2 regions of the Leptolyngbya sp. AN02str genome follow, and region 1 is predicted to be linked to the other one. Evidence: riboswitches for the same ligand, from Rfam matches in the RefSeq annotation. Region 1 holds a riboswitch; the other holds the start of a gene.

Region 1 (15,055 bases):
GCTGCGGTATATCCCAAACTCACGACTCGGTTTTTGATGTCTGCTTCTGTGATCTGTTGTGGGTTGTAGGAGATGGTCAGACGCTCTGTTACAGCACTGACCGACACCTCAGCCACACCTGCTAAGCGTTCCAAAGCTGTTTCAATTTTCGCCGCGCAGCTTGCACAGTCCATGCCACTGATCTGCATTTGCTGAGTTTTGAGCGATGGCGTTTGAGTCATATGGATTGCCAAAAACTGGAATGTTTTCCAAATTGTAGATCAATTTCAACAAATATATGAAAGATTATTCAGATATAGAATGATTCTCAGTTTCACCTTTATAATGAGGTTGAAGGTGATCCTGTTCATAGAAGGTCTATTGAATGACTCAACCCATTCAAGCCGCAGAATTTACTTCGGATCTTGGGTCTGCGCCACAGTGCGAACAGCATTGCCCGATCCATCTTGACCAGATCCGGCAGTTGCAGCCAGAAATGCTGCCTTTGGAGCGGGCACAGCAAATGGCAGAGTTTTTTGGCACCTTAGCCGATCCCACCCGATTGCGCTTACTCTCGGTTCTGGCAACGCAGGAGCTATGCGTGTGTGACTTAGCCACCGCGCTAAAAATGAGTGAATCTGCGGTGTCTCATCAGCTTCGCGTTCTGCGATCGCAGCGTCTTGTGAAATATCGAAAAGAAGGACGCAATGTTCATTACAGCCTTGCCGATAGCCATGTGATCAATCTATATCGAGAGGTGGCAGAGCATCTTGATGAAATGGATTAACGAAAATATGATTTTTCTGCCTGAGGGAGCTTGTTCGATGTTGCTGACCTCTCTAGGCTTGGGCTAATTCTTCGATGGCGAGGCACAGCAGGATATGAATGAGTTCTTAACCGTGCTGGCATTTGCGGCATTACCTGCGCTGGGCAATTTTGCGGGTGGGATACTTGCAGAATTTATCACTGCATCCGATCGTGCCCTCAGCTTGGCACTTCATGCTGCCACAGGAGTTGTAATTGCCGTCATCTCTCTGGAGCTGATTTCACAGTCCCTCCAGGTGGATGCACCGTTAATGACCGTCTTTTCATTTGTGGCAGGTGGGCTTTTCTTTGTTGCAATTGATCAAGTCACACAACTGGTTAAAACTCGGTTTGGCAGTGGTGATGTTAATGTTGGACCCTGGATGATTTTTTTAGGGGTGACGATCGACCTGTTTACCGATGGGGTGATGATTGGAACAGGTTCAACGATCGCCACTGAGTTAGGATTACTGCTTGCGTTAGGTCAGATTCCAGCGGATGTACCAGAAGGATTAGCTACCATTGTTGCCTTTAAGCGACAGGGCGTTCCCCGTCGTAAAAGGTTTCAGATTGCGGCGGCTTTTGTGATTCCTATTTTTGTAGGAGCAACGATCGGCTACTGGTGGATGCGCGGACAATCTGAGCTAGTCAAGATGGCGTTGTTGACCTTCACGGCTGGAATTCTCACGACCCTGGTTGTGGAGGAAATTATCCCAGAAGCCCATCAAGACGGTGAAGCCCGGTTTGCAACGCTGCTCTTTTTAGGTGGTTTTGCGCTGTTTGGGCTGTTGTCAGCGTTTCTAGGGTAACTTAGCCTTTGCCGTTAGATAACATTAAGAACCCAAAGGAACATAACACCCAAGTAGACCAAAAGAATACTATCGAAAGCAAAAACTTGCCATCGCTTAAATCCATGTTCTCGAGAACCCCAGTGGAGTAAGGCTGCATAGATAGCAGGCACCAGTGCAACAAATGCCAGGTTGACCGAAAATAGCTGTACATCTTGAATAGGTAAGGTCGCCAGTGCCAGGGAAAAAATGCAACGGTTAGTGAAACATCGCAGAGAAGGGCGTAATGTTTATTACAGTCTGGCTGATCAGTATATTATCAGCCTTTACCAAGAAGTCTCTGAGCCTTTACCAAGAAGTCTCTGAGCATTTGAAAGAGGTGAAGGATTAATCGCAAACAGAGCTGATTGCATTGGCAAATTTTGACTGCCGCAACAATTCTCAGACTCAGGCATTTAACGCTTTGTAGCTCTCCGCTGACGTAGAGCAATACTGACTGCGCCAATTATTAGAGCAATCGCTCCCAGCCCAATCAGTCCTTTTCCTAATGCATCATTTGGGATTACAGATGTTGTATCTCCTGAGGAATCAGATGTCGGACTGTGAACTTGAGGAGTTGTCTGGGATTGAGGAGTGGGTGTGGTAGTTGCGGGTGATTTGCCTGTGGCAACGGTGACGGTGTAAGTTAACTCAAATGGTTGAAAACTTGCACCTGCTCTGGGTCTACCTGTCAGCTTAAGTTGATATTGCCCTATTTGTGGAAATATAACTTCTGCTCCGGGAATTCCTTGATAATTATCAGCTGCGATCGCTTGTAGTGGGGGTTCCAATATCGGTGCTGCATTCGTTGTGTTTCCCTCATAGACGGTTAGCTGACAATCACACTGTTCCAAAGGAACAATCGCACCACCTTGTTGTGTTAGAGCAACCCACACTTGAGCGGGTTCTCCTGCTTTGGGGCTATGATTAGGCTCTATATGCCAAGTTCCAGCAACGTTGCCCGAAACCTCAGTTTTATGAGCATTGGCAGGCAAGACTAGGAGAAAGATGGTGAGGAAGAAAGCGATTGCACTACTGGCATTATGTTGGCGATGCATAAAACCGCTCCAATCTAAGCAATGACTAGAACCAGGCGGACGTTATGTTCGTTGGATTGGGGACAGAGCCATAAGGCTTCCAGAAACCGTTTCATAGGCTGACTCAGCAATGACCAAAACCATTGCTTACGAATAAAGAGTATCAGTAGAGCAATGGTTCTTAGATTAACTGGGTTGTTAGACGGCTTAACTTTAAGCGTAGGCAGTTTAACGACCAAACAGGACAACTGGACGAGAAGACTGTCGATGTAACCAAACGCCAGCTAACAAACTTAGAACAAAAATTCCTGTGTAGTAACTGAGCGAGATAAACCGAATATAGAGAGGAGGTGCAATTCCTTCGACTTCTACTTCGTGGCTCACCCGTAATGTCAAACTATTAGGAGGTGCAATTTCTGCCACAACTTGATGAGGTGCGCCATCGAAAAATTGCTCCTTCCAAGTTAAGTTACCCTGGTTGTTTGTTCTGCCGTAATAGGCAAACATCTGTTTATTATCCTCAAGCGCAATTGCTTCCACATTGACAATAATGTCTGCTTCGGGATTGCCAGTTTTCGCATTGACAACTTGAATGGTTTGGCTTGCAAGCTGTCCGACTATTGCCTGCTGATCGCCCGACAAACGAATCTCAAAATCTTCTGATTTCTGTACAGGTGAAGCTGTTACAGATTGCATTTCCCCATGACTATGAGCAGATGCAAGTTCCGCATTAATATTGACAAATAAAAGAACCGCGATCGCAACAACTGTAGCAGCACTCAGCAGTAGTCGTATGGGTTGAGGCGCAACCTCACCGTCTTGAACTGTTTGATCACCTCCAATTACCCAGCCGCTAGCGACTCCAGCGATCATTAGAATGCCAATCAAAATGGCAGCATTTCTATACTTCGTAGTCTTTTCAGGCACCGAAAGCTGCAACGATTGCTCGAATGGCTCAAATGCACCCGCGACAAGAGGTTCTACTTGAGCCTTGAGAGTGTAGTTTCCCCGAATTGGCATCACTTGTTCAAACTCTAGTTTCCCGCTAGGAGCTTTTGCACTGAGTTCGAGCAATTGAGTTCCTTCCACAACTGGGAAGTCAGAGGTGAACCAAGGGGTTTTGACAGGGGTTGAAAGTTGTAGTTGAAACTGCACATTTGATAAGGGCTGCCCCGTTGCATCAACTGCTTGCAACGCAACCCGAACGGGCGCTTCGTCAGGAACCACTTGGCTCAAAAACGGTTCAGTCTGCAACAGCACACTAGGCTGAGACGCACGGGAAGGAAGAGGATTAAACCAGAGGAATACACAAATAAGGCTGGCTGCTAAAGCCACGCCAACATACTTCAAATTTTTCATGACAAATTCTCTAAGTCTGGATCACACTGTAATGACTTTAATGACAGGCAACTGCCGCCGTACCATGTCGTGTCGTGTGCAAAGCATCATGTACAGGCGGATAGGTACTGAAATACAGCGTCCAGAGAATAAGCGCACATAAACTAGTCAGCAAAGCCACCTGAATCGGAACTGAAAGCGTAACTTGTTTGGTGCGTCTCCAAAGAGAAGTAGAACTAACCATCATCTGTACCTCGCAGATTAATTGACTTATGGGACTAAGTATCGGCGGGCATCCTGGCTTAGAGTGTTGATTCTCCTCACAGTTGCGGGACAGCGGTAGATTTGCACTACTCTTTCCCCCTCGCGTCTGGCGGCTGCTCCCCGTCAGAACCGATTGCTTCAGGACTATACAACAGTTTTATGATCTTGATGAGAAAAATTTAGAATTCTTCAGTACTGATGCGATCGCTGTTTGGATTTACGCTGGGGCTAACCCTTCGGCAGTGAGGACTTGAAGACTATGCTCCGCTCCCTTTTCTATTTTGTGTTATCTGGTTTATGCGAAATTGGTGGCGGATACCTTTTCTGGCAATGGATACGCGAAGGAAGGAGCGTCTGGCTTGCATTAAGTGGAATCGTTTTACTCACAGCTTATGGCTTTGCTGCAACCCTTCAACCTGCAAACTTTGGTCGAGCCTATGCTGCCTATGGTGGAATTTTCATTATCCTTTCCATCATGTGGGGCTGGCAGGTAGACAGAATTGTGCCTGATCGCCTGGATTGGGTCGGAGCCGCCATTGTCTTAGTGGGTGTTCTGGTGATGATGTATGCACCCAGAGCTTAATAGTTTCTCTCTACTAAAAGTATGAGTACTTGCTAGCCCACCTCACTTACAAACTTTAAAGGCTAAAGCCGATCAAAGTGCGCTAATTTGTGAAATTATGAAAGAAATATGAAAAGAAAATCATGGCTTTGAGCTTCAAGCGGCGATCGCTCATTGGCGGTGGTGTATTGGGTGTTGGGACATTGCTGGGTAAGCTTCTGCCTGGTAGTGTCTTTGCCCAAACTCCTACGTCTGCGGACACTAGTACACCTTCAGGTCGTTCTGTGCCAGTGCATGGAGGCAGTATGACGATGGGAGATGTAGACAATTTCCGCAATGGGTTTGATCCACAGGCGATCTTGACGGATTGGGAGGTAGGAAACGTCTCGCAATTGCCTGATGGCAAGACTTTACGAGAGTTTGAGGTATCAATTGCAGAACAGGAAGTTGAAATTGCCCCTGGAGTCGTTTATCCTGCCTGGACATATAATGGGCGGGTTCCGGGTCCCACGCTGCGCGTGACAGAAGGCGATCGCATCCGGATTCGCTTCAAAAATCCAGGTGTTCATCCCCACACGCTTCATTTTCACGGTATTCACTCAGCGCGGCAGGACGGGGTTCCGGGTACGCTCGAAGCATTTCCCGAACAGGAAGTAGTGTATGAGTTTGATGCCAAACCCTTTGGCTGTCACCTATATCACTGTCACTCTGCGCCATTTAAACGACACCTGCACAAGGGACTCTACGGCGCGTTTATTATCGATCCTGACCCTCAACGACATCCTGACCAAGCAGAAAAAGCTCAGTCTCGGTTACTCGGCACTCCGCAAAATGCCAGGTGGCAAGAGTTTCTGATGGTGATGAATGCGTTTGACACTAATTTTGATGACGAAAACGAATTCTACGCTGTCAATACGATTCCGCATGAATTTATGAAACGCCCGATTCGGATCGAGCGCGATCGTCCAGTGAGAGTGTATTTAATTAATGTCACTGAGTTTGACCCGATCAACTCTTTCCATCTCCACGGCAACTTTTTTGATTACTACGACCACGGCACTACATTAATACCAACCCTACAAACGGTTGATACGGTCATGCAATGTCAAGCCCAGCGAGGCATTTTGGAATTTACATTCCAGGAGCATGAACCAGGCATTTATATGTTTCATGCTCACCAGTCAGAATTTTTGGAACTGGGTTGGATGAGCGCATTTGAGGTGGTGGCATGAGAAAGACGTGGCTCTGGATTATCTTGCCGCTCGTTGCACTGGCGATCGCAATTGGAGTGTTTCTCTCTAGCAATCCACTTGAACCCTTGGGAGTTTCAGCCCCTCCGATTGAGAAGTTAACCGTAGAGCGAACGCTGCTCGACGATCAAGGCATCTCTTTATTTGTGAGAGCCAGTGGTTCAGAACCGATGCAAATTGCCCAGGTTCAGGTTGACGGAGCCTACTGGAACTTTACCCAAACGCCACCGGGAGAATTACCCCGATTGCAAACAGCTTGGATTAAATTGCCTTACCCCTGGGTACGTGATGAAACGCATCACATCCGGTTCATCACTAATACGGGAATCGGGTTTGACCATGAGATTGCTGTTGCGGTACCCACACCCCAAATTTCGTTGAGTCGCATTTTGGCGTATGCGCTGCTGGGGCTATATATAGGAGTCATGCCTGTCGCGCTGGGAATGTTGTTCTACCCAGCCCTCAAGCAGTTGGGCGGGCAGGGAATGAAGTTCATTCTGGCACTAACTGTTGGCATGTTGGCATTTCTACTTGTAGACACGCTGGAAGAAGGATTAGAACTGGCAACTCAGTCGGCAAGTGCCTTTTCTGCCAGTGCGCTGGTTTGGCTTGTTGCTATCACCTCGTTTCTGGCGATTTTGGCGATTGGTAGACGAGATGGCAAGTCTCCAGAAGGGAAGGCGCTTGCAAGTTATCTAGCCTTAGGAATTGGCTGGCATAATTTGGGAGAAGGCTTGGCAGTCGGCACTGCCTTTGCAGCTGGAGAAGCGGCGCTGGGTTCGCTTTTAGTCGTCGGGTTCACCCTGCATAACATCACAGAGGGAATCGGAATTGCTGCACCTCTGGTTGATGCCCGCCCTAAATTTAGGACATTCCTTGGTTTAGTTGCCCTAGCAGGACTGCCCGCCGTAATTGGCACTTGGATTGGAGCCTTTACCTTTTCGCCTCACTGGGCAGCCGTTTTCTTAGGAATTGGGGTTGGAGCAATCTTGCAAGTAATGGTGGAGGTTGGAGCCTATCTGATCCGAACGGCTCATCGATCAGGTAGCAATTGGCTTTCTATGGTCAGTCTGATTGGATTTAGTTTAGGTCTAATCGTCATGTATGGAACTGCGCTTCTCGTTAATTTCTAAAAACTTCATGGATCGCCGAACTTTCTTTAGATGGATAGGACTGGGATGGCTAACCAGCACATTGCTGCCGATTCTGGTAGCCTGCGACTTCAGACGCATTGCTGCCAAGCCACGTTCAGACGGCTTTGTGGCAGTTGGCAACATGTCTGAGTTGGATCAATCCGCAGGCAAACTGCAAGTTCAAGTCAGTGATACTCAACTCATCGTGGTGGGTAATGCTTCTCAGTCCCAAAAAATTGGGGCGTTCAATCCTACCTGTCCCCATGCTGGGTGTAGTGTGAAGTGGGAAACTTCCCAGAGCCAGTTTGTTTGCCCCTGTCACGGATCTGAGTTTGACTCGCGTGGACGGGTTACTCAAGGTCCAGCCGCGAAAGAGCTAGCGGGTTACCCCGTTAAAGTTGAGGGTCAATCAATTCTTGTCAAGCTGAATTAGAATCGGTGAGTTTTACCGTCATTAAGTACATCGTCTCTTAGATAATATTTTTTCAACCTGTGAGAGTTGGTCGCTGCTATGGTGGAACTGAATGGTCAGCGACTGTTGTAACCTTGGCTGGAGACAGAGCCATGCAAGATTGAAACAGAGCTAGCTTAAAATCTCCGTGTGGTAGAGGCGAAATGATTTACAGAGTCAAGCAATTTAGCATAGTCCTGATCACCCTGATATCGATCGCTGGGGTTGCTCTCAGTACTCAGAAGACGCAGGCTGCTGAATCAACACAGGCTGAAGATTCGTTCAGACAAGCTTCAACACGTTTGCAGCAAGGAAACTTTCAAGGAGCGATTCAGGCTTTTGACCAGGTCATAGAACTTAATCCTGATTATATGGAAGCCTACTGTGAGCGTGGTCTTGCCTATGCGCTTTTGGGAGACTACCAGGAAGCGATTGAGGGATTTCGTCGAGCTATTGAAATCGATCCAAATCATGTCGATGCTTACGCTCGCTGGGGAACTGCGCTTGCGAGTGTTGGAGATCTACAAGGGGCAATTGAGAAATTTGATGAAGCCTTACAGCTCGACTCTAATTTTGTCGATGCCTACTATAACCGGGGTTTGGCTTACTATAGTCTCAACAACTTCGAGCGCGCGGTTGAGGATTTTACACAGGTTATCCAACGTGATTCAACATTAGCTCAAGCGTATGGTCGCCGAGGTTTGGCTTACAATGCTTTGAACAATCGTTCCGCAGCCATTTCAGATTTACAACAAGCGGCTACTCTCTTTCAGCAACAAGGTGATCAGGTTGGCTATCAACAAACACTTAGTTTAATTCAGATTATTCAACGATAGCTAGAAAAATTAACTGACTAAGCAGCTAAACCAGTCAATACTGAACTGGTAAGTTTATTGTGACCTTGTAGAGTCCTTACAAGCTTTGGGGTTGTACTCCCGTGGCGATAGACCTCAATCATTTACTCTTGCTCCAATTTAGTATTCAAGAATCCTTTGCTAATCGTAGCCAACTGGATACTCAACAAATCGCCATTCGGTTTAGGAAGCCTGAGCGATCGCCTTGTTAGGGTGGCAACTACAGCAACCTTAACTTGTGTTCCAGGGCTGCCTATGGCTACCAAAACACCTACCCGACCCAAGCAGCGGCAGAGTACCCAGAAGCGATCCTGGCAAAACCTGACCGATCGCCGCAAACTCCGCCATCTTGAAAACACCCTGGATAAAGCGATCACCAACGCCCTCCAAGAGGGAGGCATTGAGTCTCATGAGGACTTCAAGGCTTATGTGGAATCATTCAGTGAGCGATCGGGCAAGGCTCCCATCACGGTTGAGCTTTGTGAGGGTGGTGGCAATGATGATGAAATTCGAGGCTACCGCTTCTATCTCACCAGTGACCCCAGCCAAAGAACCAGCGGCAAGTATTTGATCAAAAACTTGGAAGGCGTTACAGACAAGGATGAAAACTACTTTACGCCCTCCAACATTGCTGAAATGCTTGGGTTTGAAGAGGCAGAATTTGATGATCTGGATGCCGACTTGGACGATGCTCTTGATCTCGATGATGACTTTGATGAAGAGCCAGATGAGGATTTAGACACGCTACTAGATGCCGATTTAGATGATGAGTTAGATGAGTTAGGGGATGAGGAGCTTGCTTTGCCTACGACAGCTAAACATCAAGCTAAAACGTCACCGAAAGCTCAGAGTAGAACTCAATCCAAGACGCAGGTTCAAGGCAAAGCTGGTAAATCCAATCATCGAGACTTCCGCTACCGCGACCCAATGGAGGAAGCGTCGCGGCTCAGTGCTTCGGCTGCGGTAAATGGACGCGAAACCAATGGAGTGAATGTGGCAGGGCTGGCAGGACAACTGGCAACTCTGGGCATTGTGGTTGGGCAGGGAGTGTTAGAAAACCTGGCAGATCAGGATGACGAGGAACGGATTGAACGAATCGTCCGAGAACTTCAGCGGCAGAATGAGCAGGTTGATCATCTAACCAGCCGTTTCCAAGAGGCAACAACCGGGCGCTCAACGGTAGTACCATCGGTGGAAACAGAACCAGATGCGGGTGAAAATCCTCTAGCAGATGCGGCTGCAACAGTGGGGAGTAAGGTAGACACCCTAGGTGTAAAGCTAGACCCCACTTACAAAGCGCAACCCCTGGAGATCGATCGAGAAGCCAGCATTAGCGAACAGCTTGACCAGATTGAGGCATATCTGAAAGGGCTATCCAAACGGCTTGACCGTTTAGAAGTGGTGGTGAGTCGTTTGGAGAAGCAAATTGCAGAACAAACCAATTCTTCAATGGTTGAGCCGGAGGTGGATACAGAAGAAAGTCGGGCTGCGGTACCTGCACAAGCGATCGCAGAGTCCAAAGTGCTGGAACAACTTATGGCGCGACGAGCTGATCCTCAACAAGTTTCTTGTGCAGAATCTTTGGTGGGCTTTGCCAGAGTTACTAAGGAACTTTCGGATGATGCTGATCAAGAAGGAATTGCGATTTCCAGTAACAAAACTCTGCGGATGGATGAGCAAGGGAATCAGGTAGCGATTGCCCTTAACAACAACCAGGGCAATACCCTTTTTGCAGGCAGCCGCACCGATGGGCAGTGGGCGATCGCGGAAGATCACCTCAGTTCTGATGAGAAAGCTACTATTGCCAAACTTCCTCAGTCCAAGCAGGAATACGCCACCAAAGCCAGCGCCCAAGCATTGATTGCCACCTTCCAGGAACGCTTATCAGAGCGATTCAATGGGGAGGCTGAACCTATATTCACCTGGACAGAGCAGGGCAAAGCCAAGTATGAGTTTGAGGTTGTGACGTTACCGAATGGGACTCAGTTGCTACAGGGGTTTGACCCGAACCACAAGGATGAACAGGTCTTGGATGCCATGTTGGTGCCTGGTCAATCACCAGACATCCTGCATTGCAGTATTCCAATACGAGAGATGGAGTCAGCCATCAATGAGCAGATACCTGAACAAACGGATGAAAAGCATCTGAATCGCCGTTCTGGTAAAGCGTCTACCAAACAGAACCGCGAAGAATTACAAGTTTAATTAACAGGCTGGATCAGCATTGATGAAGGAACCGATGATGCAAACCATTAAAACTCCCATTGCTAAGTTTCACTCAACTCAATTACGTCGTCGCTCGACTCAACAATTGGGGCATTTCAACCTTACTAAATCTGATTTATTGTTCATTGGACTTTGTGTGGTTGTTGTTATCTATTTGTTGATTAAAGAGCCGTTGCTCATAACGATTCTGGGTTGTGCCAGTGTGGTATTCCTCAGTCTCTGGCATTTGATTAAGGCAGTACCCATTCTAGAAAAATACCTGGGTGCCAAAATTCGTTTCTGGCATATTGCCTCACTCATTATTGCGATTACGGCACTGCTCAATACCTTTGCTGCACCTGCCCAGGCTATTTTTCTCAGTGGACTAGAACAGTTTTTTGTCACCTTAGCTCAGCAAAGTTCACAGGCAGGTGGAGGCACTGCCACGCTGGATGCCAATGTGATTGGGCTAATTTTCAACTTGATTCGGGGAGTGTTTTTGTTGCTGGTTGCGGCTGCGTCACTTTTTGCTTACAACCAGGCGCAGCAAGGAAATGACTGGCGACCGATCGTAACCCAGGTAGGACTGGCATTTGCGATCGTCATTGCGATTGATGTGGTCACGTTTATCTTCGTAGGAAATGGCACAGGAACTACTGCTGGTGGTTGATTTGGCAAAGTGAATTGGAATAGCTATGGAACGGGATTTCAATCGAGAATTCATTAAAGTCAATCGAATCTTAGGTAAGCAGGCGAGTATTGGTCCAATTCCGGCAGATCAATTGGGTCCCTGGGTTGCCATTATTGTTCTTTGCTATGTCATCACCAATGGATTCCTTAGTTTGGGTCTGGGTTGGTTCTTTGGAGCATCATTCTGGTTGATTGCGAGCTGGTGGATTCTGACGGGAAACCAACCCCATCAATTTCTCGATCGCTGGCGTAATCCGCCGGGAACCGAGTGGTGTAACGGCAACAATATCTATGTTTCGCCTATTCCAGACCATAGACCAACCTGGATTCGCAAACGTTATGGTGATGCACGGGTCAACATTCGGCTGAAACCAGTGCAAGTGCCCAATCAGTATGGAGGCAAAAGTACGTTTATGCCATTCCAGAATGAAGTCAATATCTGCTGTATTGCAGAAATCAAAAAAGATGATCGTGAAGTGACTGCACTGTTGCTAGAGAAAGGTAAATCTCAGTATCAGCTTGTGTTTGGATTTCGTATTGCTGGACTGCACGATGTGCTGTACGACAGTGAGGTGAATGCGTTTGCTCATGCGATTGAAGAAGGGATGAAAGAGTTACCGATCGGGGAACGGATTACCTTCTGCACAGGTTGTTCAAGTGATGATGCAGCGCGACAAGAAGAACTGTCTACCCTGGCAGAAGAATGCCAATTAAAACCTGTTTCTGTGCTGACTCGCAATGAGCAATTACGAGTGCAGCAACTTGCTCAGGGAGGGACGCGGCAGACCTGGAATCAACTTGCTTTTTGTACCTGGACGAGTGATGACGAAGCAGGTACGCAACACAAAGATTTGGTTGGCGGACTGATCGAGCGGTTAAGAAAAACGGGTTCCTGGGTAGTCGAGCAGATTACAGGAAATAAGCGGGTTTATCAAGAAGCATTTTTCAAAAAGCTTTTACTACAGGGGTTTCAACAGGGGTTTATTCAATGGGAAGTCTTGCTCAATACTAAAGTGGGACTGGAGGTAACGCCCTGTAGCACAGCAGATCTGTGGCAGTGGCTCTGGAGCCGATTTAATCAAGGCGTTGCGCCTCCCATTCCGCAGGTCATTACTTTAAAGGAGACAGAAACCGGACTGGAACTGACCGAAACTGTGACGACGGACAAGCACCTGTGTACATTGCTTGTTGAAGGAACCCAAGGGCGTGCTGCTTGCCCAGAGCATCGCGGTGATCATGATCGGATTTACCTGACGGGAAGGGGTAAGGTCTGCGGTGTGATGACGATGACCGATCCGCCGATGGGCTGGACGAGTACCAGAGAACATTTGAAATGGGTCTGGAAAATTCTCTCTTCGAGCTATGTGCATGATACTGAAGCCTGGATTGAGATTAGCCGTGGCAACGACTTTTTTATTCAGGACAACCTGGCACGGCAGGCAAAGCAGTCCAAGGCAGCTCGCACTATTGCGGTTACGAAGGGGCAGGGGCGAGATGTCGGAGCTGAAATGAAGCAGGAAGAGTCCTTTGAGGCACAGCGCCGTCTCTATGAGGGTACGAAAGCGCTACACTGTGCGCCAGTCTTTTTGGTCTATCGCAACAGTGCTGAGGAGCTAACCCATGCCTGCAATTTGCTGGCGAACAGTTTTGAAACGGCGAAGGTGATCCGGGAGCGTCATATTGCCTGGGAAATCTGGCTCCAGGCATTACCGATTACTTGTAAGCGTCTGCTGCATGGCAACAACCTGAATGAGCGCCGATTGACCCTCGATACGCATACAGTGGCAGGAATTATACCCCTGACGATGCCGAAGGATATCGATCAATGCGGTGTAGAGTTTTTGACCGGACGCGGCGGCAAGCCGATCTACATTGACTTGTTTCATCATCAGATTGGACGGGCGCTGATTACCGGAACATCAGGTTCAGGAAAGAGTGTATTGGGCTGGCGATTTGCTATGGAAGCTCTAGCAAATAACATTCCAGTGGTCGGGATGGATATTTCTTCCAGTGGTAATAGCACATTCAAAACAGCGATCGAACTCTTAGGCGATCAAGGAGCGTATTACGACATTTCCAGTGGTAGCAGCAACCTGTTGGAACCTCCTGATCTACGCCGCTTTGATAAGTTGGAGCGCGATCGCCGCATGGAGTCCTGGAAGGACTTTATTCGCCGTGCATTGAGTGCGATCTCAATGGGAAAGATCCATAATCCTCATTTGGCACAACGGGTAGATGCGTTGCTGATCAGAGCGTTGGAGGTCTTTCTGCGTGACCCAGAAATCATTACTCGCTACAATCGGGCATTTGAAATGGGTTGGCGATCGCCCGAATGGCAACAGATTCCAACCTTGCCAGACTTTATCAAATTCTGTACCCGTGAGCGGTTAAATCTCCGCTCGTTTGAGGATCTGGATCGACACTCACTCAATCAAATTCAGAGCCAGGTGAGTGCGTTGCTGGCTTCACGATTGGGCAAGGCGATCGCCCGTCCCAGTACTTTCTCACCTGAACCTGCGATCAAATTCTTCGCCCTCAGTGGTTTGACCAATGAACAGGATGCTTATCTGATGGCAATCAATGCTCATGCTGCCTGTATCCGCAATGCACTTTCCCATCCCCGCAGCTTGTTTATTGGGGATGAGCTATCGGTGTTGCTTCGCAGAGATGGATTTGCTCAGATTGTCGGAGAAACCTGCGCAACAGGACGTAAAGACGGTATTGCCGTGCTGCTGCTCTCTCAAGATCCAGACACCATTTGCGAGTGTTCAGCCGGTTCGCAAATCATGCAGAACATTAATTACCGAATTACTGGACGCATTACCAGCAGCGGTATCAACTCTTTTCAACGGTATCTTGGCTACCCCCCTAACATCATCAGTCAGAATGCCACAGAAGCTTTTTTGCCGCGTAGCAGTGATCTCTACTCTTGCTGGTTGTTGGAACTGGGTGGTCGCTTCTGGAGGACTCGTTTCTACCCCGGTGAATTAATGCTTGCCAGTGTTGCTAACAATCAGGATGAACGCGAGGCGCGCGATCGGGTCATGGCGAGCTATCCTCCCACTTCCAAAGGCAGGCTACTAGGGTTAAAAGCCTTTGCGGATGAATACATTCCGGCTTTGCGGGAAGGTAAAGGGTTTAGTCATATCGGGCAGGGTTTATCTGTAGAGAAATCGGAGCGATCGCCTCACCAGAAGGATTATCCCAGTGACCCTGCTGAACATGATCAACGCTCACTTATTGCACGTTAAGGAGGTATAAACTATGCGACTCAAGTGGATGACAATTCGACTCATGATGCTGTTTCTAGTCGTAGATGCTGGATCTGTGAATAGTCCGGCATTTGCACGCACTCAAGATACGGGCAAAGACCCGGTTGAGGCAGCAATTCGGGATCAGGTCAATGGCAGCACTGTCTACGTATCAAATACAGACAATCAAATTAATGATTTCTTGGGAGATGTGCAAAACTTTGTGCAAAATGATTTACTGAGTCCGGTTAACAATTTAATTCAATCGACTCTGGGTGCGTTTCAGGTTCCAGATCTATCTCAGATCTGGAGTCAAATTATGGGTGGTTCAGCCAGCCGCGATCCGGGTGCAGTTCTGTCTGAGACTTTAGAGAATAAGACGAATGGGCGCAGTTCCTATGGCATTCGTG
Region 2 (15,055 bases), on a different contig from region 1:
AGAACTACACCCAGGCGATCGCTCGGATGGGTGTGCAAGGTTTGATGACATCCGGCGGGGAAGTAGAGTGCATTGAGGCAGGGTTCCCCCAGGCGCAGCGGTGGAATGAGAACGCTGTTTGTTGCGCCATCAATGTATGCAAAACGTCCGTTTGATTCCACTGGCCCCCCGATACTAAAGGCCCCGTCCGTATTTAAACAGGTCATCACCATCCCGCAGGACTGTTCGCCCCCGATACGCCCCCCGCCTGGTAAGCAGAAGTACATGCCAGGGTAGAGGGAAAACGTTTGGGCTTCGCGGTAGCGATGGAGTTGGGGATTTCCCTGATATACAAAGCCCCAATGGGTTCCATTGTCGGGCAGTTCCAGGGCATGATTCTGCCAGGTTGCTAGGGTCAGGTTCGAGTTGAGAGATTGAACAAACGGGGTGTGAATGGACTGTATATCCATAGGGTTTAACTCGGCATCAGTAGGTTTTCTTCGATGTGCTGGCGGGTTTGGCGATCCATCCGACACCCTTCACTCTTGAGACAGCGGAGCAATAATTCAGTGGCTTTATAATACTGGCGGAGAAGATGTTTCTCATGATCGGTGAATTGGCGATCGCTCAGTTTCCAAGCGTCATTGCCAATATGATGCAAGTTATCTTTCGCCATTTTTCGAGCATCATCTGCCATTTGTTCCAGAGCTTCCTCATCCTGTAATATTTCCTCCGTCTGTTGAGTGAAGGTCTCTAACCGTTTTCGCAATTTTGGTTTGATGTGGTTGGATTGGAGGACAACTTGAATGCCAATCCACATGGCCTCATCGGCGGAGCGCATGGCGGTAATTTTTTGGTCGGCAGGGGCAGATGCTTCGTAATCCTGGGCAATCGCAATGGCCTCATCTAGGTGAATATTGAGAACACGGGTAAAGAAACTAGCACAGACAAGAATTTTAGCCGTGGGATCTGCCAGAAGGGCGATCGCCCGTCGCTTATCAATATCAAAATCAATATCAAAACAAAATGCACGAGCTGCCAGGGGTTTGCAGAAGGTAAATGTGGGGGATGTGGCGCGATCGCGCACGTAGCACAAGAATTGCTGAAGCTTGGGTTCTCCGGCCAACAGGTGATCGATCGCCTGTTTCATGGGAACAAGCAACCGACTCGCATCCCGCAACATTTCTGTGGTGAGTAGAAAGATTTCCTGCCAGCGGCGATCGTGCAGGTGCTCCAGCAAATCGTGAAGAGATTGATCGAGATGGGTTGCGCTAAAGACAATTTCACGGGCGGCAAAATACTCTTGAAAGGTGAGGTGGGAGAAGGAGTAAATGCCTTTAGCCCGCTCCACCAAGAGACCATGCTGAGATTCAATGGATTGCAGCACGGCTTCGCTGTCCAGTTGCAACGCTTCAGGATCGGCCTGGGCATCCGGCAAATCTGCAATATAGTCGGCAATATACTCTTCCAAAACGGATTGTTTGAAAAAGTAGGATTGCTGTTGGAAGGTCAATAAGGCAATGAAACTGAGCAGGTCTTGCTTATGCTGAAGGGAAAGCTTTTTGTAGACCTGATCCCGCTGAATGCCACGCTTCGCATCCCATTTCTTTAACAGCGCGTCAACGCCCTCTTTATATAATTCAGAACGACTGGCGGGAAACTCTCCTGATTCTTCAAAGGCAAGACACAACAACGTGAGCAGTAAAGGACTGACCGCCAGTTGATGAATCTTCGGATGATGGTTTAATGCACGCAGGAAGCTACCGGGTTTGACAGGTTTTTGATGAAACCATTTCGCGGCAAAAGCTGTAATTTGGGCACTGTCAAAGTCGGCAACCTCGACTTCGGTAAATTTTTCAAAGGTGTATTCCCAGGCGGCGATTCGGCAGGTAATCACGAAGCGATTGTCGCAGAATTGTTCTGAGAAGGTGCGAATTTCCCGCAGGATGCGATCGTGGTCATCGGCGCGAACTTCGTCCAACCCATCCAGCAGCATTAAGGCGTGGCCCTGTTGGAAGAGACTGATGATGGTTGCTTCGGAAGCGGGATGGTTACTGAAATCGCGCTGAAGAATATAGGGCAATAACCCTGGTTGCTCTGGAGTTTCGGCAAAGTCCTTTAAGGTCACAAAAATAGGCAGCCGAGCTGCTTCAAAAGCTCCCTGGTTACACTGGATCGCTAAATGCTTGAGAAATGTTGTTTTTCCGGCCCCTGGTTTTCCAACAATGATCAGCCTGTGATACTTTTGCACCGCCTCCAGACCCGACATACGCTCCTCGGTTACCTGACCTAACCCCAAGCGATCGCCCGCTTCCAGGTCATAGATTGCTAGGAGTTCATCGAGCCGCTTGCGTCTGCGCCCGCTGAGTTGCTCCAGAATATTGACATCGGTGTAAATATCCTCAATGCCAATGGGGTAAGACATATCTAGAATGCGCATTGTGCCACATCTTTCTTCTAGGGCGGGGGCCAAGTGGCGGCGGAGATCTTGGACAAGGGCACTCAGGTCTGCGTTGCTGGATGCTGCAGATACCACCGGATTGGGTGGGGGTGGGGGCAATGTTGTTGCTGTTGGGGCAAGGGCTGAGAAATCTGCAATATTCTGCCAGTTCAGCCCTAGGCGATCGCAAATCTTGACAAAGATGGGTTGGGCGATCGACTCTCCCTTAAAGAAATTGGTAATGGGTTGGCGACTGCAACTCACCAGCGCACTCAAATTTTTTTGAGTCCATCCGGCTTTTGCCATAGCCTGTTTTGCCAAGTGAATTCCGGTTGGAGAGGCCGATAGGGAAGGTTTCGCCATAGGATCGCGGCTTGCAGCGGAGCATTTCAAAAAAAACAAGGATTACATAGACTATACACTGACTTTACTCATTAAATTGACAAACAAACGCCGCCCAGCCATTCTTGGCAGGGACTTTTCACCCAACTCTGCATCCACAGGATGCAGAGTTGGGCTGAATTTATGAAAATTGCGAACGGTGATTGCCTACACTGTTGGGGTGAAGCCTTCCTGGTCCTGATAGAACCATCATTTTTAGAAAATAAATAGGATTTAAGCATTACTTACTTGACATATAAAGCGCTCGTCCTTAGGATGTTTCCATGCTTGATGAGATTTTCTCAAGAAGAATATCCTTTACCGTCCTGTGAGGTACGTCGTGAAGTATTGTCGGCCTGGAACGATTGATGATCTATTTCAATTGCTGCAACGCACGCTGAGGGAAACGTTCCAGCACCGTGGGTTTGGCTGTTTTTCCATCACCAGCCAGCGATCTCTTTCGTACACGCGCCAGCTGGTTTCCCTGTGCGATTCTACGGAATATTTCTTTGCCTTTACTATCCAGGAAATTTCCCTCTGGAAAAAAGGAAGAACCTATCGCCCGGATAGCTTGCTGCCAGATGCGATCGCCAACCAGCCGGAGCAGGTGTTGCAGTGTTTGGAGCAACGGCTGTTGAGAACCTGGAGCGAGACGGGATGTGGACGCCTGACGATTACCTGCGATCGCAGCGGTCGGCAGACTACTCGGGTTTTGATCAGTGGTGCCCCGTCATTCTGTTTTCATCTTTCAGATCGGGATGTGCAACGCTGGCTTGAGCAAGAACAGGCGATCGCCCAACTAGCCTATTTCCCGCAATAACCGGGCATTCATCCCGCAGCAATTGAAACGTTTATCTCATTTCATTCGGTTCTGATCACGTGTGAGTCTGACATGACCGACCTGTAGACCGTGAGGTCTATCTGTCGGTTTTTTTGCTTTTAAAGCGATGGAGGAGAATTGATACAACAATGAAACCCCTGTTTTACTGGCTCCTGGGAGAGCGAACGCTCCGTGGTGTGGTGTACTGGTTATTGGGCGATCGCGCTGCCCAAACCCTGATTGCTCTGTGGAATTGGGTATGGGGCATTCCTCTAGAAGCGGGCGGCAAACTCTCTGTAGAGGCCGCACAAGAGTCGCTCTACGCCATGCAGCAGGCCGTACAGCAACTCACCGAATCCGTCGCGCAAATGACAGCTAGCTACCAACGGGTGCAGCAGAAATACAGCGCAAAGCAGCAGGAATTTCAGGATATTCAGCAACAAGCATTTCTCGCACAACAGCAGGGACATGTAGAAGCTGCTCGCATGGCGATGAGAAAAGCCATTCTTATTGAGCGGGTATTGCCCACTCTAGCCGAGCAAGTGACCCAGGCTGAGCAGATATTGAGCGCTCATCAAGACCGCTTACGGCGAGAGAAGCAACATCTGGAAACCTATCAGCTAGAGATGCAACATCTCAAGGATTTGTCTGAAGTGAGTGAGGCGTTAAAGACGATCACGCGCATTAATCAGAGCTTTGAGGTTAGATCATCGCGATCGCAATTTGAAACGGCGCAATCCTCTATTCAACGACGCTATTTGCGTAACCATGCGCTGGTAGAACTTTCCGAAAGTTCTACAGAAACACTCACGGCTGATTTAGAAAAACTCACCCTCGATGACGTAATTCATGAGCGGTTACAACACAGTCCTCTTACCCTCGAACAGCAGGAGACTTCCCATGACCCCCCATGCTAGAAAACGTTCCATGCCTCCTCCCATTGTCTGGATAGTGCTGGGGTTCATCCTCTTCTTGGGAGTTCCCCGACTCATTCCCTGGATGCAAGCTTGGGAGAAACCGTTGTTCTGGAGGTCGTCTGGGGCGATCGCCCGATCAGCCTCCTCGGACATTGCTCAGCGTATGAGCTTGGGCGAGCGATTACTCTTTCCCCACGAGGGCAACCCAGCCCAACAGCAAGGCACCCATGCCTTTGCCACAAGAGACTATGCAGCAGCTGCCCAATCCTTTCAAACGGCCCTGGAGTTGCAGCGAAATGATCCTGAAATGGTGATTTATTTGAATAATGCAAGGGTGGGCGATCGCCCCCATCTTCAAGTGGCCGTCAGCGTTCCCATTGGTACAAACCCCAATGTTGCCCAGGAACTATTGCGGGGGGTAGCTCAAGCTCAGGATGAGATCAACCGTCAGGGAGGAATTCGGGGGGTTGGCTTACAGGTGCTGATTGCCAATGACGATAATGATGCCCAAATCGCCCAACGGATTGCAGAGACCCTGGTTAATAACCCTAAGATTTTGGCGGTGATTGGCCACAATGCGACCGATGCATCCTTGGCCGCCGCACCTATTTATCAGCACGCTGGCTTAGTGATGATTTCTCCAACGAGTTTCTCCAATGCGCTATCGGGATTTGGCGATTACATCTTTCGGACGGTGTTCAATATTCAGTCCATCGCCACGCCCCTGGCGGAGTACATCATCCAGCAGCAGGGTCTTCAAAGGATAGCCGTTTGCTACGATTCCCAGGCTCCGGATAATGTCTCTTTCCGTGATGAATTTGTCGCTGCATTTTCCCAATTGGGAGGGCAACTGGCCTCGGGGGTCTGCGATTTTGCCGCTCCAACCTTTGACCCCAAGCGGGCGATCGCCGATATGCGGAGTCACAACGCACAGGGCATCCTCATGGCTCCCCATGTGGATCGTATTCACCGAGCGATTGCCCTGGTTCAGGCCAACCAAACTCAACTCCCTCTGTTTGGCAGTCCTACGTTCTACACCATGCAAACGTTGCAGGACGGGGGCGACTCTGTGGCAGGGTTAACCATATCGGTGCCGTGGTTTCCCTCAGAGCCCTTTGCCAGTCGGGCGTTGCAGCGCTGGGGCGGTATGGTGAACTGGCGCACGGCCAACAGCTATGATGCCGCCCAGGCCGTGATCACAGGTTTACAGTCCAACCCCACGCGCCGTGGTCTGCAACGGGTGTTACGCGATCGCCATTTTTCCGCGATGGGAGCCACAGATTCCGTCCAGTTTTTATCCACGGGCGATCGGGTTGGTACGGGCATTCTCGTTCAAGTCGTTTCCACGGATACCAGAACGGATGCCAGGGGCCTTCGCTTTAGCCAGCTCCAGCGTTAATTCTTGTTGATCTGCTGGGATTGAGCGATCCTTTGCATCGGTTACGGCGAGGCTACGGTATGTTATTTCGTTAGTCAATGAGTGATTTTCCTGGATTGAGCAGGTTCGCAGTCATCAGAGGGAAAGCAGTTGCTTTCATCCTTGCCGCTAGTGACGGGAAATTTACATCCTGGTTGAAGTTGATGGTTATTGCAGGAGTGGTGTTATGAGTGATCGGATCTTCGTTCGTCTACTGTTGGGAGTTTTAGGTGCTAGCGCGATTGAGATTGGCCAGGCACAGGCGCAATCCGTCCCAGTTCCAGAACAGGGATGGGAGGAACGGAGCTCCTCCTATCCCTGCACCGAGTCAGGTTGCACGAAGCAATCTGATCCGCCACAACTTCCCCCTCCTGCATCGCCTTCTGAACTGACGCCCATCCCGCCGATTCTCATTCCCCCCTCTCCTGCTGTCTCCCTTCCCCTGCGCCGATTGCCGCTAATCGTCCCAGGCAGCGCTGTGGCAGGTTCCGAAGCGGCCCAGCGCATCTTTTTACTGTCTCCCGTTGTGGCTGCCTATGCTGATGCAGGCTTGCCCCAGGCCGAAGCCGCTTTGATGGAGCGGCTTCGGCAACAGGTCACTCCCGACAGTCGGGCCGAGGATCTCGTCTGGGCCAGTTTGTTTGATGCCTATGTGGATCGGCAGGCTTATCCCCAGGCGATCGCCGCTTTTAACCAAATGCAGTTTCCGCCTCCGGCAATCCTACGCTTTGTTGAGTCCATCCCTACAAAGAACCCCAATCCGCAACTGGTCAGCCTGTTACCCACCTTAAAACAGTTGGTAGACCAGCATTTACAAGCCAGCGGGCGAGAAACACGGGCGGCTTTAATTCGGCTAATGACGCTCTATGACGAGGCCGGTTTGCAGACAGAAAGTCGGGCGATCGCCCAGCAATTACGCACTCTCGAAGCCGAATCGTTGATTTTTGACGAACACAGTCTCACGACAGAGTTTGTGAGATCGGCATCAATGGACAATGGAATCGTTCAACAACTCATCTTGCAATCCGCTGAGATTGCCGCACTTGCCGGAGAAACTGACGCGCGCGATCGCATTCTTCAACACTTGGTCACGGTGGCAACCTCAGCCCAATTCCGTCAACGCAATACGGCATCGGTCAATCCTGACCCGACGGAGCGGGAGCGGGGCTTGGGAGAACAAGCATTGTTTCTAATTGGGTTGGCGCAGCAGTTGCTCGCAGCGAATCAGCCAGATCGGGCGCTGCCGCTGTTAGACCAGGCTGCCCAATGGCTCCAGCAACGGCCCAACTTCCCCTTCTATCAAAATTCCCAGGCAAAAACCCTGATTCTGGCTTACACGACCGCCCAACAGCCTGCACCTGTGCTGCGCCTGTTGCAAGCACTTAGCCCCAATTCCCACTATCAAAACGAGGTGCTGTTGCAAGTCGTAGAGGAAGCGGCTGCCACCGGGCAGGATGCCTTTGCGGTGCAGGTTGCCCAACAACCCTTCGCCTCCCACACTTCCTTCTATGCCGAAGCGACGCTGCGACGATTGGCGGCCGCAGGCCAAGTGGATGTCGCCCTAGCGCTGGTTACTAACCTGGTTGCAATGGATCAAGAACAGTGGATTCCGCTGATTGCGGAATCCGCGCTCCAGGCCAATCGCCCCGATATTGCGACAACTCTGGTGGAACGGCCCTTGCAACCAGATCGCCAGCCCCCCATTCTGGAGGAGCAGCAATCCGAATTGGCGGCTCAACTCCGGGAGGAGGCCGAATTCACAACCCAGATGACCCGCTGGTTAGACATTGCGCTGGAATTGATCGAACAGGAGCAAACACCCCAGGCCCAGGAGATTTTGCAGCGAGTGCATCAGCAGTTGGAGGCGTGGGAATATGGGGAGCAATCTCTCCTGCGATCACAGCCCTTGCAGCCCTGGTTCACGCTGGCAGAACGGTATGCCCAAGCCGGACAATCATCGCAGGCGATCGCCCTCCTCAATCGCCTTTGGCAGCAAGAGCAGCAGATGGTTGCAGCGCAGATGTCCAGCAATCAACCCGGTCTGTTGACAATGCCAGTATTGCCCCCTGTCCCCGCTCTCTATTTTCCTTCTCCCTCTGCTTTTACGTTCCGTAGGGATGTTCCTTCCCTGGCGTTTCAAGTGATGTTGCCTGTGTTCCGTCCATCCCTTCCCATCCCGCAGTTGGTTCCGATTCCTTCCCCCGCCCCGCAATCTGCCCAGCCATCCACTCAGGCGATCGCCCATCTCTCAGCTTCGCCGTTAAAGCTGAGTCAAATATCCCTGTTCAGGAGTGCACCCACTGCTCAAAAGGACAATTCCCCTGTTATCCCCAACCTGCTGCACGAGTTCAGACGCGCAGACTACAGCCGCCATTACCTAAAAGTCGGAGAAGTTGCTAGGGCATGGGAGTTGTTCAACAGCATTTCCGAGAACATGAAACCTCGGTTGGCCGGAGATTTGCTAACCATTGCAATAACGTCGGGTCAGGCAGATGTGGCCAGACAGATGTTTCCCCTAGCTTATCCATCAGCTGCAGATGGGGAAGATCTAGCGCTATTTCAGGCTCAGAACCAGATTGCGGTCTTGATTAAGCTATCAGACCTGTATATCGAGTCCATGGACTCAGAAAATGCGAGACAAGTGTTACAGCAGGCAGAGGCGATCGCCTGGACGGTTTCACCCAGCGATTAGTTGAGCCAACGTGACCAGAAGGGAAACGTAAATCCTTTCGTAAAAACGAAGGGGATGATGGGATAGTGGGAATCTAACCAATTGCGGGATTCTCCTGCATTTTTGGAGAAAGCAGTAGGATCCTCTATTTCAGTCATCGGCATCCAGCAAAATAAGTAGGCGATATACAATTTCGGGTTTTATGTTTAATTGTGGCCGCCTACTTAATGCGGTGAGTCTGTCAATTAGGTAATGAAACGTCAGACTTGAAATCATTAAAGGTTGGACTTCGATCGGGAATACCGTCAATTCACCGAAGTTGTTGAGTCAGAAAAGCTACGGTGATGTCCTGAGCCTATCCTATCCCAAACCAGGCAGGCATGGGCAAGGGTGAGAGAACCCAACCACACTGCATTGCTGATAAAGATACTCCATAGGATCGGCACTGTTAAAACACACTGATTTTCTAAGAGGAATCCAGCCCCTAAAATCACGAATTCAAACAGAATAAAGCTGCCGATGAACATACCCGCCAGGCGAAGGTAATGGTGAGCGATCGCCCCCTGGCTAAATAACGGCTTGTAACCAGCCAGTAGCGTCACCCAAAGGGTTCCAGCCAATAGCACCAGTCCCCATGCGAAACAATTGAAGGTGCGGGGATAGTTGTGCAGAGTGTAGCCGCAAAGCTGATTGGCAAACCAGACAATCGTTGCCGTGACAATGGCACGGCGGCGCGGCAGAGTGGTTCCAGCAATTACACCTAAGCAGATGAACGGCAAGGTGCAGGTATAGACCAGATTGCTGAGGCTGCCTACACCAATCAGTAAGGCTTGCCAGAACTGCCCGTATGCCAGTGATCGGGATGCCGATCGCCATGCTGCTGATAACGTCTCATTTGCAGGAATGGTCAAACGTTGAACTAAACTCATGATGCCTCCGATGGTTTGATTGTATAAGGATAAAGATGCCCGGTTACTTTCTGGTGATTTACCAGATGGTCTTGCACAATTTGTCTGGCAATGTCAGGTGTAACGCGGGTGTACCAGGTTCTGTCACTGGAATAGAACACGACTGGACCGAGCTTGCAAACCTCCAGACAACCAGAGGTCATCACATAGACATCCAGTCCTGCTTGTTTTACAGCTTCTTGAAGCGCCTCAATAATGGGTTGCCAATTGCGCGAAGGATAGCAACGACTGGAGCGACATACAGCTAAATAGGGGCGCTTCAACGGGTTCTGGTCAAACGGAATCGAACGAGTTCCCAGAACGTAGGTTTCGCGCAATTCCTGATACAAACTCAACTTTTCGAGTTGGGGTTTGCCTTCTGGGAGCAGGTCTTCATCTTCACCGACAAAGGGATTGGGCAAAAATAGATTCATCATCTTTTCGCCTGCTCCATTCCAGAACTGAATCCCCCAACTGCGGGCTTCTCCTCGTTCATTCAACCGTCGATAGAGAGAGGCACGGTGAATCAGTCGTTCACGCCGCAGGTCGGGAGGGGTCTTCTCTAACGGTCCACCCAGATGTTCTTCCAGGCAAAGATGCAAATGCCATGCCTCGGTAACGACAGTGAGATAGCCATCATACAGAATGCAAATTTTAGGCGGTTGAGTGAATTCCAACTCCAGCACACTGCCTTCTACAACATGACCAATCTGAGTTTCCTGCCAGCGCTCTTGAAACAGGGTGTAGAGCAGTGGCCCGGTCACATCAATGGTGCAGGGAAAGTCTTCGTACTCAACGTGTCCGCCCGTTGGCAAGGATTCTGTAATGGTGTGATGGAGTGGCGTAACTTGGCGTGAAAAGTTACTCATCATCGTTCTCCTAAAACCTGGCACTGATTCCGACTCGAAAGCTGCGTCCTACCGCAGGATAGCCTGGATACTGTTCATATTGTTCGTCAAATAGATTATCGAGGTTGCCATTAAAAATCACAGTCCTCCCCAGGGGGATGCGAAGTTTGAAATCAACTGTGGTGTACCCTGGTAAGGATTCGGTATTGGTGTTGTTGACAAAGTAACGACTGAGACTGCGAAGAACGACGGCACCATAAGTGCCTTCAGGAGTTTCGTAGGCGAGTCCAACGTTTAAGCTATCAGCATCTCGAAAACTCAGTTGGTTATCTTCAATGTCGGCGTTGCGATCGCGCACAATTCGCGGATCGTTTAGCGTGTAGTTAGCAAAAGCATAGAGGTTACGAGCGAGTTGCAGATTCAAGTCAGCTTCCAGTCCTAGTGTTCTGACGCGCCCAATATTTTCATACGTGCTGGGAGAACCAAACCTGAAGTTAATCAAATTATCGATCTGATTGCGAAAGAAAGTCAGCCGCAGCAGACCAATTTCACCCAATTCTTGATCAATCCCGATATCAAAACTATTGCCTGTTTCTGGTTGTAAATCTGGGTTGCCAACGACATTAAAAGCTGCCAGTCCTTCCAAATTTGAAATTTGCGGTGCTCGGAAACTTCTCGCATAGTTGGCTCTCAGGGTGGTGCTGGGGCTAAGTGCCAGTCGTGCACCGACGCTAGGAGACGTGAAGGAGCCATTCGCCAAACTGTTGAAATCTTGCCTCAGCCCCAGGTTAACGCTGAAGTCAGGGGTGAAATCCACCTCATATTGAGCAAACAGCGCGCCCTGGCTGATGTCACCGTCATAGTTGACACTAGTCGTGCCTGAACCATAGCTAAAGGTGGTATTGCGCGATCGCGTATTGCGGTAATCAACGCCATAGGTGAGGGTTTGATTTTCGGCAAATTGCCAACTGTGCTGGACTTGCACACCCAAGGCGCGGCGATTGACATCATCTCTAGTTCCAAAGGTGCTGGGGTCAGGGTTATTGAAGTTATAGCTGAGGAAATCAGCATAGACGCGACTGGTGAGTAATGAATGATCGCTGCGTCCTAACTGCGATCGCCAAACCAGATCTAACAACACTTCATCGGTGTACTGTTCCGCTTCAGGTGTAAGCGTGTTAAATTCTCCAATGCTGTCTGGAATAGGCACTCCGCCTGCGACACCAAATTGTTTTGTCAGGTAAAGGGCACTGAAGTTGAGGGTGTTGCGATCGCCCAATTGTCCTTGCAAACTCAAATTTAAGTTGTTGTAGAGAACTTCGGCATTCTCGCGGCGATTTTCTAAGTCAATGCGATTCTCGTTCCGAGACGCTACGCGAACGATCTCGAAGGGAAAATCATTGTTGGACTGAATGCGAGAGTAGCCTAGCGCCCAACCCAAATCACCGGTAGTGCCCCGCGCTTGAATGGCTTGCTCATTCAGTCCAAAGCTACCTGCGGCAGCTCGCACTGTGACTTCTGGTTCAGCAGAGGGCGATCGAGTAACGATGTTAATTACCCCACCCAACGCATCGGAACCATAGAGGGTGGAACCTCCTCCCGGAAATAACTCAATCCGTTCAACATTATCTGTGGTGAATTCAGACAGGTCAAATCCACCAAAAAATCCCACATCATTGATGGGGCGACCATCCAGCAAAATCAACACCTGAGCAGAATTGCCACCGCGAATAAATTGGCTGCTGAGTGCGCCTAATTGTCCACCCGCCGTGCCATCGATAAGAATGCCCGGTAGATATCTCAGGGCTTCCTGAACTGTTCTGGCTCCTTGCGCCTCGATTTGCTCACGAGTAACCACATACACAGGACGGGTAGAATCTTCTACCGTTGCCTCCCGCCGAAATGGAGCATAAACAGGTTGATTCAGAATTCTGTCTGTAACCGTAATTCTAATTGTTTCCTCATCTTCTTCGAGTAACTCTGATGCAGAAGAGGGGGAAACAGGTTGAGCAACTCCGATCGCAACATTGCAGAGAACGGCAATTGTACCTACAACAATACCAAAAACTAGCTTTCCGGTGATGGAAAGCCGCACAAAGATAGTCATCATCCGTACCTCGCAGATGGGTGAAAGTAGGTTAACTATTGGCGGGCATTCTGACTTAGAGAGTTACGCCTCTCCTCACAGCTGCGGGACAGCGGCAGATTCGCACTGCACTTTCCCCCTTACGTCTGACGGCTGCTCCCTATCAGAACCAATTTTCAATATTGAAGAATAACTTTGAAGCGAGTTATCTACGCAAGCGGAAATCTACCAACCACTCGATCTCTACAGATTGAATGCTTGAATGAATGTAGCTGTATAGCGTTTCTATCAAACAGCAGATTGAACTTTAGAGGGAATAAAGTTGTAGATGCGATCGATCATCTGTATTGAACCGGGTTGAGGAGGGGAATTGGATTGGGAGGCGACTTGGTGTTTCATCAATGAATGAACGGATTTAGGAATTGTTTCAGAACGATGTAGATAATACTTGAACATATTGAGTCTTGAATTAGAGATCGGTTTAGAGATCCAGTAGCCGTAGTGCCATTGACCATGCGTTCATCGAGAAGGGCTTTTGCCCGCTGCACCATTCAAAAAGTCTGCAAAGGTTGCCTCTGGCTTTGCATTAGCCGCAACTTTGGGCACCAGATAGTGATTTGGTATCAAATCATTTGGTCCTTTCCAGTGCCGGAATGCCGTCCTGCTCCGCGCCAATGCAAAGTATTGCTCTAGTCTAGTCAGATGACGAACACGATCGGGAATTAGCCCCAAACGAATAATGCAATCCAGAACATGATCGTAAAGTGTCGTGTCACCGATACCGATGCGATCGATGCCTGCTTCAAGTTGCGTCTTCCAGTTTGCAGATTCAACTTCTCGAACGGTTTGCAGCAGAGTTTCCGCATCCGATTTACCACTCCAAAAGCTTCTAATTCTTTTTTAACTTCACGGTTTTTGCCAATGCGGGGATATCCCAACGTTGCAGTTTGAATCGTCATTGTTGTAACGTCCTAAACTTTGTCACTGAGCAGTAAAAAAGCGACTATTTCCTACTGGGAAGCAGTCACCAAGACATCACAAAAGAGGGCTAACTGCGATCGCTCGTTAGCAAATCCACTAGTCCCCTTTACTCAAGGCAGCCTCGCTGGATGTCGATAGCTTGGTCCAACTCAGAACGCTACAACCTTAAAGTTCCGACAAAATGCCAATCACAAAAGCTTGAAGTTTTCATCATCCGTACCTCGCAGATGTTTATGTAACGGGTTTACCAATCGGCGGGCATTCTGACTCAGAGAATTGCACTTCTCCTCACAGCTGCGGGACAGCGGCAGATTCGCACTGCACTTTCCCCCTTGCGTCTGATGGCTGCTTCCCATCAGAACCGAATGAATAACTGAACAATAACACAACAAGGGTGTTATGAAACGTTCCGAATTTCAGGTTTGGTTAGATCAATAGCAGTATGCCTTAGCACTGCATAGGAAGTAGATCAGCCGCAGGGTTTGCACCATTTGCGAAGAACTACTTCAGTTTTTCACTCATTTCCTATATTATGAGAATGATTATCATTATTATAACTTTGAGACTGGATCGCTATGCCCTCTGCTTCTCGACCTCTGCCCCCCAACTTGGACCGAATTGTTCAACGGTTTCAACAAATTACTGAGTCGAAGCGGCGGTATGAGTATTTGCTCTGGTTTGCAAAACGGGTGCCAGAGTTACTGGAAGCGGAGCAGATCGCAGCCAACCAGGTTCCAGGCTGTGTGTCGCAGGTCTATATCACGGCTGAGGTTCACCATGATAGCGTTACGTTTTGCGGAACCTCAGATGCTCAAATTACAAAGGGTTTGGTGGGTTTACTGATCGAGGGGTTAAACGGACTTACCCCCAACGAAATACTCCAACTAACTCCGGATTTTATTCAGCAAACGGGCCTGGATGTCAGTCTTACCCCCTCCCGGAGCAATGGGTTTTACAACATTTTCCGGTTTATGCAGCAAGCGGTAGCAGCCAGAATGGCTGCTACCGCTTCTTCACTCAATTAGAGAAAATGGAGGTTTGATATGACGGGCACAATCCATGAGACAACCACGACAGTGTTTGAGCTCCCTACGCGAGGGATGCCTGTCACCATCATCACAGGGTTCTTAGGCAGCGGTAAAACCACACTTCTCAATCAAATTCTCAGCAATCGCCAAGATTTGAAAGTAGCCGTTCTGGTGAATGAATTTGGTGATATTAACATCGATAGCCAATTACTGGTGGCGATGGATGAAGACATGGTGGAACTCAGTAATGGCTGCATCTGTTGCACGATTAATGACGGGTTGGTGGATGCTGTTTATCGGGTACTAGAACGGGAGGATTGCGTCGATTACATGGTGATAGAAACCACAGGTGTTGCCGATCCACTGCCGATTATTTTGACCTTTCTGGGTACAGAATTACGTGACCTGACCCGGCTAGATTCGATCGTCACCGTTGTCGATTCTGAGGCATGTACGCCGGATCATTTCGACAGTGAAGCGGCATTCAAGCAGATTGCCTATGGAGATGTCACGATCTTGAATAAGACTGATTTGGCAGAT

The links. A riboswitch is a leader RNA that binds a small molecule or an ion and turns the genes downstream of it on or off. The one in region 1 is predicted to bind cobalamin.
Region 2: another riboswitch for cobalamin. It lies ahead of ACQ4M4_RS04465 (hypothetical protein); the one in region 1 lies ahead of ACQ4M4_RS25120 (CbtB domain-containing protein).

The regions. Positions count from the first base shown of each region.
Region 1 covers NZ_JBNXVR010000050.1:5,881-20,935, forward strand. Annotated here, with positions in the region: gene ACQ4M4_RS25095 (heavy metal translocating P-type ATPase) at 1-221, opposite strand, end outside; gene ACQ4M4_RS25100 (ArsR/SmtB family transcription factor) at 365-766, shown strand; gene ACQ4M4_RS25105 (ZIP family metal transporter) at 861-1,592, shown strand; gene ACQ4M4_RS25110 (hypothetical protein) at 2,027-2,668, opposite strand; gene ACQ4M4_RS25115 (hypothetical protein) at 2,876-4,006, opposite strand; gene ACQ4M4_RS25120 (CbtB domain-containing protein) at 4,044-4,232, opposite strand; cobalamin riboswitch at 4,256-4,398, opposite strand; gene ACQ4M4_RS25125 (YnfA family protein) at 4,509-4,832, shown strand; gene ACQ4M4_RS25130 (multicopper oxidase domain-containing protein) at 4,955-6,043, shown strand; gene ACQ4M4_RS25135 (ZIP family metal transporter) at 6,040-7,194, shown strand; gene ACQ4M4_RS25140 (ubiquinol-cytochrome c reductase iron-sulfur subunit) at 7,202-7,627, shown strand; gene ACQ4M4_RS25145 (tetratricopeptide repeat protein) at 7,810-8,481, shown strand; gene ACQ4M4_RS25150 (hypothetical protein) at 8,755-10,704, shown strand; gene ACQ4M4_RS25155 (hypothetical protein) at 10,739-11,374, shown strand; gene ACQ4M4_RS25160 (hypothetical protein) at 11,400-14,645, shown strand; gene ACQ4M4_RS25165 (hypothetical protein) at 14,659-15,055, shown strand, end outside.
Region 2 covers NZ_JBNXVR010000004.1:55,417-70,471, forward strand. Annotated here, with positions in the region: gene ACQ4M4_RS04420 (cupin domain-containing protein) at 1-449, opposite strand, end outside; gene ACQ4M4_RS04425 (NACHT domain-containing protein) at 455-2,782, opposite strand; gene ACQ4M4_RS04430 (hypothetical protein) at 3,141-3,620, shown strand; gene ACQ4M4_RS04435 (PspA/IM30 family protein) at 3,770-4,537, shown strand; gene ACQ4M4_RS04440 (ABC transporter substrate-binding protein) at 4,548-5,936, shown strand; gene ACQ4M4_RS04445 (hypothetical protein) at 6,142-8,646, shown strand; gene ACQ4M4_RS04450 (hypothetical protein) at 8,931-9,554, opposite strand; gene ACQ4M4_RS04455 ((2Fe-2S) ferredoxin domain-containing protein) at 9,551-10,444, opposite strand; gene ACQ4M4_RS04460 (TonB-dependent receptor plug domain-containing protein) at 10,452-12,530, opposite strand; cobalamin riboswitch at 12,551-12,695, opposite strand; gene ACQ4M4_RS04465 (hypothetical protein) at 13,026-13,400, opposite strand; cobalamin riboswitch at 13,724-13,868, opposite strand; gene ACQ4M4_RS04470 (SufE family protein) at 14,063-14,512, shown strand; partial or broken gene ACQ4M4_RS04475 (CobW family GTP-binding protein) at 14,531-15,055, shown strand, end outside.